DNA from 3 places in the Blautia faecis genome. Region 2 is predicted to be linked to each of the others. Evidence: riboswitches for the same ligand, from Rfam matches in the RefSeq annotation. Region 2 holds a riboswitch; each other region holds the start of a gene.
What was found. A riboswitch is a leader RNA that binds a small molecule or an ion and turns the genes downstream of it on or off. The one in region 2 is predicted to bind cobalamin.
Positions count from the first base shown of each region.

Region 1: it holds a riboswitch for cobalamin, as region 2 does, so the genes downstream of both, PGQ38_RS03545 (cysteine-rich small domain-containing protein) here and PGQ38_RS09280 (ABC transporter substrate-binding protein) in region 2, are expected to answer to the same signal.
Region 3: it holds a riboswitch for cobalamin, as region 2 does, so the genes downstream of both, PGQ38_RS14565 (hypothetical protein) here and PGQ38_RS09280 (ABC transporter substrate-binding protein) in region 2, are expected to answer to the same signal.

Region 1 covers NZ_JAQDKY010000004.1:71,303-74,587, reverse strand. Annotated here, with positions in the region: gene PGQ38_RS03560 (EutP/PduV family microcompartment system protein) at 1-87, opposite strand, end outside; gene PGQ38_RS03555 (BMC domain-containing protein) at 94-471, opposite strand; gene PGQ38_RS03550 (phosphatase) at 751-1,464, shown strand; gene PGQ38_RS03545 (cysteine-rich small domain-containing protein) at 1,588-1,896, opposite strand; cobalamin riboswitch at 2,358-2,545, opposite strand; gene PGQ38_RS03540 (GDSL-type esterase/lipase family protein) at 2,637-3,285, opposite strand, start outside.
Region 2 covers NZ_JAQDKY010000016.1:2,243-5,527, reverse strand. Annotated here, with positions in the region: gene PGQ38_RS09285 (FecCD family ABC transporter permease) at 1-335, opposite strand, end outside; gene PGQ38_RS09280 (ABC transporter substrate-binding protein) at 337-1,329, opposite strand; cobalamin riboswitch at 1,448-1,645, opposite strand; gene PGQ38_RS09275 (type I restriction endonuclease subunit R) at 1,751-3,285, opposite strand, start outside.
Region 3 covers NZ_JAQDKY010000034.1:22,714-25,998, reverse strand. Annotated here, with positions in the region: gene PGQ38_RS14565 (hypothetical protein) at 1-1,748, opposite strand, end outside; cobalamin riboswitch at 1,948-2,139, opposite strand; gene PGQ38_RS14560 (VanW family protein) at 2,223-3,285, opposite strand, start outside.

The sequences.
Region 1 (3,285 bases), on a different contig from region 2:
ATGATAATGTATTTTTTCACCACGCAGGGCCTGGGTCAAAGTAGTTTTTCCAGCCTCGCTGCGACCGATCAGAACAAGTTTCCTCATATTCTGTCAAGTCCTTGTAATGGGGCATAAAGTAAAGCCCAGTTTATTTCCCACATAGTCCAGAATTGCGCTAGTAGAAGCTTCTACTTCCGACACAGTACCTGTGATGATCAGGCTTCCGCTGAAACGATCAACAAACCCCAGTTCAACGCCAGATGATTTCATCGCAATATCTGCCATAATGATAGCAGTTTCTGCCGGACTTACAGTCATGATCCCAATGGCCGCTCTTGAGTAATCCAGAGATGGATCAAGACCCAGCTTGGTGTAAAGAATCTTATCCGGATTGGCAATGATATGTGCCAGGGAAATCTGCTTGCCTGGCACAAGCTCCTGTACAATTCTCTGTTTCATTTCCGGAGACATATTATCTGTGTATCCCATTTTCTCCTCCTGAATAAAGAGTTTTTATTTTCTGATTTGATTATACCTTTCTGATTTCCAAGTGTCAACAAAAAGCAACACTTCTCTGCATGCGATGTGTGGTTTTTCTTGTACTGTAATGTTGTTTTTATTTGTTTTCTCTGTTTTTTCTTATTTATGATTGACATGTTTTTTGCCCTCTGGCATACTAAAGTTAACTGTAAATGGCTTTTTAAAACACTTTTATAGTGAAATTACCAGCTGCATATATTCACGTAATCTTGATTAGGAGATGATTTTATGTATCTTTCTGATATACACACACATTCTATTGCCAGCGGACACGGCACGACCTGCACCATCAGTGACATGGCAAAGGCAGCTTCCCAAAAAGGGCTGAAGCTTCTTGGAATCACAGACCACGGACCAGCCACTCTGGCTGCCGGAACTTCTTCTTATTTCCGAAGCCTGATCTATTCGCCCAGGAAGCGTTTCGATGTGGAATTATTATATGGAATTGAACTGAACATTCTGGATACCGATGGAAAAACAGATCTGCCACAGGAGCTTCTTGATAAGCTGGACTACGCAATCGCCAGCATGCATTATCAGAATTTCCGGCCAAAGACCAGGGAAGAAAATACTGCTGCTTTTCTGAACGTAATGAAGAATCCGGTTATAAAGATCCTAGGACACATTGATAATCCCCAGTATGACATAGATTACGACGCAGTTGTAAAATCTGCCAGTGAAAACGGTGTTATCCTTGAAATCAACGAAGCTTCCCTGGCGCCTTACGGATATCGGGGCGATACCCATGCCAACTGCGCGCAGATCCTGTCCTGCTGCCGGAAGTATCTGGTTCCAATCGTGCTTTCCAGTGACAGTCATGGAACAGAGCATATTGGAGACTTCACTTATGCCGCTGATTTCGTTCATAATGCTATGTTTCCAGAGGGTCTGATTCTCAACAACCAGATTCCGAAATTAAAGATGCTGTTAAGCATACGATAAAAAGGATCCAGCTTGCAGAATTCCAATGGAATTTTGCATTACGCAAAAACTCTCCGAGAAATGTAAATACGTAAGCTTAACTTCGTATATATTCCGGAGAGTTTTTTATACTTATTTCTTTGATTACTCATTTTCATTTTTATGATCTGCTTCTCTTACTTTCTGCATCATCGCAGCAAGTTCCTGATATTTTCCTGTCACATAACCGTAGTTTTTCTTCTTATGAGGGAGCTGACAATTCGTACAATCTTTAAATCCCTTCTCATTATATTTGAAATTTCCGCCGCATTTGTCTCCAAGGGCATAAAGCGGGCAATAGCAGAACAGACAGTTAAAGTCCTCTGGATCAGCTCCTTTATGGCATGGAAAATACTCACATTTCTTATGACTGAAATAAGCGTATTCTTTGTCTTCCCAATATTTTTTCTCCATATTTCTCTCCTTATCTCATACAGCTCAAAACAAAATATTCTTTATATTCTATTTCGTAATGCCCCAAAATCAAATGCAAAAAAAGAATCCCGCTTACAGGAATAGAATACGGCCAGAGCGTGTTTAAAAAAGGCTTTCTGTAAGATGTGCGTCACACCCTGCAGGAGATTACGGGAATAATTCTACAAACAGGCTCAGGAAAAGTGTAAAAAAAATACCGCATATGCGGCTTCTGAATCATCATTATTTAAGAGGGAGCGATGCTACTCCGGGGTAGAATATGATCCGTTCATATATACGCGGAGGGAACGGTTTCATCCGAAGTAGTATCGCCTGCCATTTAATCTGTATAATTCTTCTGAACAGGCGATCATTCCATAAAAAATGTCCACTCACAAAAGCGGACAACATCTCAGGGCTGCGGATTCCCCAAAACTGGTTGTTACACTTTCATCGGAAGTTTAACCTCGCCATACCAAGCAGGTTTCCTGGCTCCAGGATCATCACATCCTCTCTCCTTCTCATGCGCAAGCACAATGGACTATGAGATTCGCTCCTCTGTTACAGTGACCGGATCGCTCAGGTTTCTCACCTGATTCCCTCTTTCTGCCAGCTTATAGCTGTCAGCACTTAATATGTTCACTATGGAATTATACTGACATCATATTACCACCGGTCACTGTCTTTGTCAACCATTTGAAAGGATTTTTTGTTATTTTTTTATCAACCTGATGGTGCTGTCACGGCGTGAACAGCAGCGTCAGCTTCTCCAGAATCTTCTCCATCAGGATTTTCGCTGTTTTTTCATGAGATCTGTGCCCAGGGTGCTGCCTTGATCCAAATTCTCCTTCCTGTGTATCCGGAAGCTTCACAAATTCCACGCGCTCATCCCCTGTTTTTCTTTTATAATTCCCCACCGCTTTCTCAAGCGTAGGCAAAATCTCAGCTCCAAGCATTCCATAACACCACAGAATATAGCTTTCCGGATTACATACGCGCAGTTTTCTCAAAAAGTCTTCCACAGCCTTTCCAACTCTGTCCATATTCTTCGTGCCGCTGCTGTCGTTTGTCCCCAGATTCACTACGATCACATCAGGCTGAAACTTCTGGAAATCCCATTTTTCCATAGCACCCAGTTGTTTGTTTCTTTCTCCATTTAAAAGACCGCACACCTGCTCATAATATAGCGGGATTGCCTGCTGCTCATTGCCTTCCCAGGAACAGAAAACGCCCCAGCCGCTCTGACTGATGCAATTGTACACCGCGCCCAGTTCTTTTGCTGCCATATATGCATAATTATCCACGGCATTGAAGCAAAAGGAATTCCATGTCATTTCTTCTCCTGCACCGCTGCCGCCCTCACCAGAGGTAATGCTGTCCCCTATTACC
Region 2 (3,285 bases):
TACGGATCTGCAATCGGATTTTTCACAATGGCCTGCATTACCACACCTGCAACTGCCAGACCCATGCCAACGGCTGTTGCAAGAAGAATACGGGGAAGGCGGATAAACCACACAATATCAGACATGGCTCCTACACCATAAACCTCCGGATCCCCGATTCCAAATACTTTATACAAAATTACACTATACACATCTTTCACAGAAAGATCTACAGAACCAATGGTAACTGCAGTCAGAATGGATATCACCAGAAGCACAGTCAGTAATATCACCGCCAGCACATAGATCGGCTTTCCATGAAAAATTCCATTTTTAAAATCCGGTTTTCTTTTCATTTTATTCGTACAGATCCGGATATAATGCTTTTGCAAATGTCATAATTCCATCATAGGTTCTGACACCGCTGCAGTATACTTCATTCAGGTTTACAGAGAATACTTTGTTGTTCTTAACTGCTGAAAGGCTTGCATATGCAGGGTTATCTGTAATATCAGCGATAGCCTCATCAGCTGTCATAAATCCATCATAGTTGATCATGAATAATACGTCCGGATCAGCTGCAATCAGATCCTCTGCACCAACGTTTTCAGAGTTCTCTGCACCAAGCTTCAGCTCCGCACCAAGTGTCTCCGGAATATTTCCGCCAAGTGTCTCTGTTCCATATACACGGAAGGAATCTCCCTCATCCTCAAGAACTGCTACAGATAACGGGTCTGTTCCTTCTACATGCTCTTTTACTTTATCAATCTCACCCTTCATCTGATCAACGATTTCTTCTGCCTTGTCTTCACAATCAAAGATCTTGCCAAGGTTCAGGATATCCTCATATTCGTCTTCAATTGTACGTGGGAACTCAGAAGCCGGTCCCTTTGCAGCACTGTTCAGGGACATATATGTATTTACATTTCTCTCCTGCCAGAAGCTTACATCAGAAAGCCAGTCATCACTGAAGGAGGAATACCATGCTGCAATAAAATCAGGCTCCATTGCAACTACTTCCTCTTTGGATGGCTTGGTATCCATGTACTGGATCTTGTCAAATTCATCCTTTAAATCCTCACGCACATCACCGTCCAGGCCGCAGGCTGCTACGATCTTATCACCGAGACCAAGTGCCAAAAGCTCTTCTACGTTAGAGTTTGCATAGGCAAATACTTTCTCCGGAGCTTTCTCAAAAGTCATTTCAACTGGCTCATGCTCGTAATTGTAGGTTGTGATCGTTACGGGATAATGGCTGTCTCCATCCTCCGCAAATACAGTTGTTCCCATTCCCAGGCTGAGAATTCCTGCCAGACATAACATTCCTGCTGCTGTTTTCATGTTTTTCATGCTTTTTCTCCTTATTTTTTCTTTTGTTTTTTTGTTTTTAAAAGAAAAAAGTCCGCTTCCATGAAAAAGCGGGCATCACAAAAAAACATGATACGAAAGACAGCACTTTACACGGAAGTTTCTTTCTATGAACCAAGCAGGTTTCCTGGCTTACAGCTTAAATCCCCATTCCCTTCTCACATAAAAATGCAATGGATATGAATGTGGCATAACTGAATACAGTGACCGGATCGTTCAGGATTCTCACCTGATTCCCTCTTCTGAAAATAGCACAAATTTTATATATTTTTTCAGCACTTGGCACATTTATTCTTTTAAGCAGAATTATTATAACTTACCCCTTAAATAAAGTAAAGATATTTCTTTAACAATGTTTTTGATTTTGAATATAATATAGGCATCCCCTTCCTTACTTATATATCTATTTCCCATACGGTGCCGTGTCTTCAGCAACCATACCCAATTCCGTTTTCGGAGAATAGGTATACACCTTGCTATTCTCAGCGTAATTCTCCATATCATTATTATCTGTCCATAGCTCACACTGTGTCATCACGGTCTGCACTGCATCATCCATTCCTTCCGGCGGATAGCGATGCTTTTTGAGCAACCGCTTAATCATCATACGCATTTTCGCTCTGGCAGAATCCCGTTTCTGCCAATCTATTGTTCTGTTCTTACGCAGTGTATCTGCCAGTTCCTTTGTAATGGCAATCAGTTCTTCGTTTTCATAGAAATCCTTAATGGCCTCCGGCTTTGTCAGCGCATCATAAAATGCCAGTTCATCAGCAGTCAGTCCAAGCTTGTCTCCCTCTTTATGAGCTGTCGCAATCTGTTTTGCCAGATTCAGCAATTCTTCAATAACCTGTTCATTGGTCAACATTCCATTCAGATACGCATTCATAGCACGCTGTATAATTTCACTGAATTTCTGCGATTTTACCACATTTGTATGACGGTAAATCTGCACCTGTTCCGCAATCAGCCTTTTTAACAGCTCTACAGCAAGGTTTTTCTCCTTCATTTTAGAGATTTCCTCAAGGAACTTTGGATCAAAGAGCGAAAATTCCTGATTTATATCTGAGAAAAGGTTAATGACGCCTTCGCTCTGAACACTGGCTTTCAGAAGCTCGTTAATGCGAGCATTCATTTCTGGCAGAGAAATTTTCTTCCCCTCTCCCTGATTCATCAATCTTGTAACAAGCACACGAACAGATTCAAAGAATGCCGCTTCCACACGCAGCTCTTTTTCTGCCAGAGAAGAACACAGCGACAATGCTTGCCTGAGCAGCAATGCCTCTTTCAGGAAATCCTCTCGTTCCTGTTCTTTATTCACAGCGACAATAAAGTTGACCGCACCGCTGATTGCCTTGGAACGCTCCAAATCCGTACCTGTCATAAACTTGGAATAATCATAACCGTGGAACAAATCCCGACAGATAGACAGTTTCTCAAGGAACTTCGGATATGCAACCTTGGCAACATCGGTATCACCGTAATTCTTCCTATCGCGAGTAGTGTAGTCATTCATTGCCTGCTTCAATGCAGAAGCAATGCCAACATAATCGACAATCAGACCGCCTTCCTTATCTCCAAATACACGGTTTACTCTGGCAATAGCCTGCATCAGATTATACCCCTGCATCGGCTTGTACACATACATGGTTGCAAGAGATGGCACATCAAATCCTGTAAGCCACATATCCACGACAATGGCAATCTTCAGCGGACTATCATTATCCTTAAACTCCTTTGCCAGCTCATCCTTATGGTGTTTATTGCCGATGATTTTATTCCATTCTTCTGGATCTTTGTTACTACCTGTCATAACAACAGCAACCTTATCCGTCCATCCGGGACGAAGTTGCAAGATACGCTCATATATCTTCATGGCAATAGGGCGTGAGTATGCTACGATCATTGCCTTACCTGTGAGCAGATTCGCACGATAATTTT
Region 3 (3,285 bases), on a different contig from region 2:
GCTGTGATTGTTGTGTCAGGAGCAGTATCTGGCTGCGGATCATCCTGTACGTCACCTATCTTATTTAAAGTGCTGGACTGGAAAGTCAGGATCCTGTCATACCAGATCTGGTTTTTGTGGGAAAAAGCAGCAACTGCAATTCCATTGTCCAGGGCTTCAACAGGAATCTCATATGTATATTTGCCATTTGCGTCTGCCACATATGGAACCCAGGTGGAGGAATCTGCTGCGGCAGCTTCTTCTTTTGTTCCCAGACATAGATAGTCGTAACCAGTTCCGCTTAAAGTAAGAACAGCTGTCATTTTTCCGTTTTTGGAAGTGAGCACACAGTCAATTACACGGAACATAGATGAACTGGAGTTTACTGTAATATTATAAATTCCGCTTGCACAGCTGCCTGGAGCAGGGGTTGCTGTTGGCTCTGGGGTGGTGGTTGCTTCCGGAGTTGTGCTTGGCACTGGAGTTTCAGTTGGTGCAGGAGTCTCAACCGGTGCTTCGGTAGGCTCTGGGGAAACAGTTGGTTCCGGTGTTGGAGCAGCCTCTCCATATCCTGGAACTGCCGGTACGGTAATCGTCAATATACCCTTTGCGTACCAGTTCTGGCTCTTCTTGGAATGAGGAACGACTGCTATTGTCTGAGCTTCCTTGCTTGCAGTAACTTCAAAGGTGTAGGTATAGCCTCCTGCACTGTTCTCTACTCCTTTGATGGAATTTGCTTCTTTATCAGAGTCACTGGCACTGCCAAGATAGATCATGTCATAATTCTGTTTTGCGGTAGAAAGTGTGACAATATATTTATCCTCCGAAACCTTTACAGTGGAACCGGTGATTACGAACATTGCAAATTCATCACCGTTTTCTTTTACAAGCTTGATTCCGGCATCTGTAATCTCATTCTGGGCTGGTGCCTGGGTTGGAGCTGCAGTTGGCTCAGGGGCTGCAGTTGGCTCTGGAGTAGCTGTTGGTTCCGGGGCTTTCATTCCTGGAACGTTCAGTTTCAAAGCCATATTTGTGTACCATTTCTGATTTTTTACAGAAAATGGTACGATGCTGAAAGTCTGGACCTGTTCACTGGCAGGAACCTCAAAAATGAAAGTATAACCATCTTCATTTTCTGTACCAACGATTGCTGCTGCATTTTTTGCTTCGTCAGGATCTTCTTTAGAACCAAGATAAAGCTTCTCATAGTTCTTTCCGTCAGTATTGAGGGTTATCTTAATTTTATCACCATTTAATTCAGCAGAAGAGCTTTTGATTTTAAGCATTTTATATGCACTGTTATCTTCCTTGTCAATGGTCATGTTGGAACCATCTGGGTTCAGATCCTCTGGCTTTGTTTCTGGTTTATCTGTCTCTTCGGTTTTGCCCTCTTCTGTTGTTTCTGGTGCAGCTGTAGGCTGTGGAGCTTCTGCTTCCTCATTTTTGCTTTCTTCAGCAGGTGATGCAGTAACCTCAGGAGTGGTCTCAGAGGCAGGTGTTTCTGTAGCAGCAGGTGTCTCTTTCACAGCAGAGGCATCCACTGCTGCCGGAGTTACTGTAGTGTCAGTGTTTTCTTCCTCAGCTGTTGCGTTCTCCTGCACAGGAGTCTCAGCAGCAACAGCAGTCTTCTCCGCCTCTGTTTCTGGAGTTGGTGTAACAGAAACCTGTACGTTTGCATCCTCATTTTCTGCCTGTGTAAGTACAGCAGGAGTGACCGTCATCGCGACGGAAAGGAACAGTGCAAGAAAGCGTTTTGAATTTCTTTTCATTTCTTTTTCCTCGATTCTTCCTATTATTTTATAGTTTGAATAAATCCCAATTGCTTCTGGAGCCTGTTTGTACAATGGGCAATCCTGACAGGATTATTTCAAAAAAATGCCTGCTTCCTCTGAGAAAACAGGCACTAAAAATTCAATATATTGTATTATCAAATATATTAATGAGAATGAAGTACTTTCTTCGGAAGCTTTCATTAAACGAATTCAGCAGGTTTCCTGACTTACAGATCAACACAGAATCCATCCTTCTCAGCAATATACCAATGGTTTCACTGGATTCTACTCCCTGGTTACAGTGACCGGATCGTTCAGGACTTTCACCTGATTCCCTCTTAGAGCGTGTTGAAAAAATATTCCCACAATCTGCACGCTGTAGCAGACAGATATGTCTGGCACTGAAAACGGATTTATTCAATTCACCTCATTATAGCAGACCGTTATGTCGAAATCAATAGATTTATAGGGTTATTGCTTGTATTTACTGTACCCGACTTCATCTGTGCGGAGAAGTGTTCCATTCTCATCGTAGACACTGCGGTAGGTTTTACAGGTGTTTGGATCGGAATGCTCTGTAGTAATCTCTACCGTATTATTGTCAGTTTGGGTTCCGTAAATGGATACCGTTACGGCTTCCTCTTTTTCATCGTAAGAGGCTTCAATTTTAATTGGATAAGCAGTATTATTCTGAAAACGGAAATCCTGACCTCCCCACACCACTGCTGCGTCCAGACCATCCTCAACATAATCAATTCGGGCAGCGTGATTATGACGCTCAACAATGGTCAGATCAGACTGCAGGCATGCCATAAACAACGTAGTGGAAATCTGGCAGATTCCGCCTCCGATATCCTGGGCATGTTCGCCTCCTACAATTACAGTTGCTTCCCTGTACCCTCGTTCCTCAGTACGTGGACCTAAAGTATCGTTGTAGGAAAAAATCTGTCCTGGCTGAAGTTCCACTCCATCACAGGCTTCCACGGCAAGCTTCAAATTGGCAACACGGTTTTCGGTACCGCCGCCATATGTAGTATAAGTACCAAGAAGATTCAGATAAGGAAGGGCTTCTATCTCTTCTGTAGAAACTTCGGGTAGGGTTATTTCAAGGGGGATGGTAATCTTTGCCCCTTCTTTTGCTTTTTCCAGCTTCTTTGCAGCTGACTTCACATCAAATGAAATTCCGGTAACTGCCGGAATAATTTCATTATTTTCCCCCAGAGAAGCATCTGTGGCATCTGTATGTACTTTTTCATAATAGGCTTCCAGATCCAGTTCCTCTGGCGGTGTCTTCATAGTAGGACATTCGATAACAGCTTCATAATCTTCTATGGAAATTGCTTTTAGAATCGCTTCTTTCAATGCATCCATATCCGGACCGATTCCGGTTTTTCCCTTAGTGATAACCAGCTCTGTATCTGTAAGTTCACAGGAAGTCTGTATAGTGGTGGATCCCTTTGAAATTCCAGCATCCTCCAGAAGCTTGTCCAGTTCGTCTTTGTTTCTGGCTTCCGGCATAAGGGTGACTTCTTCC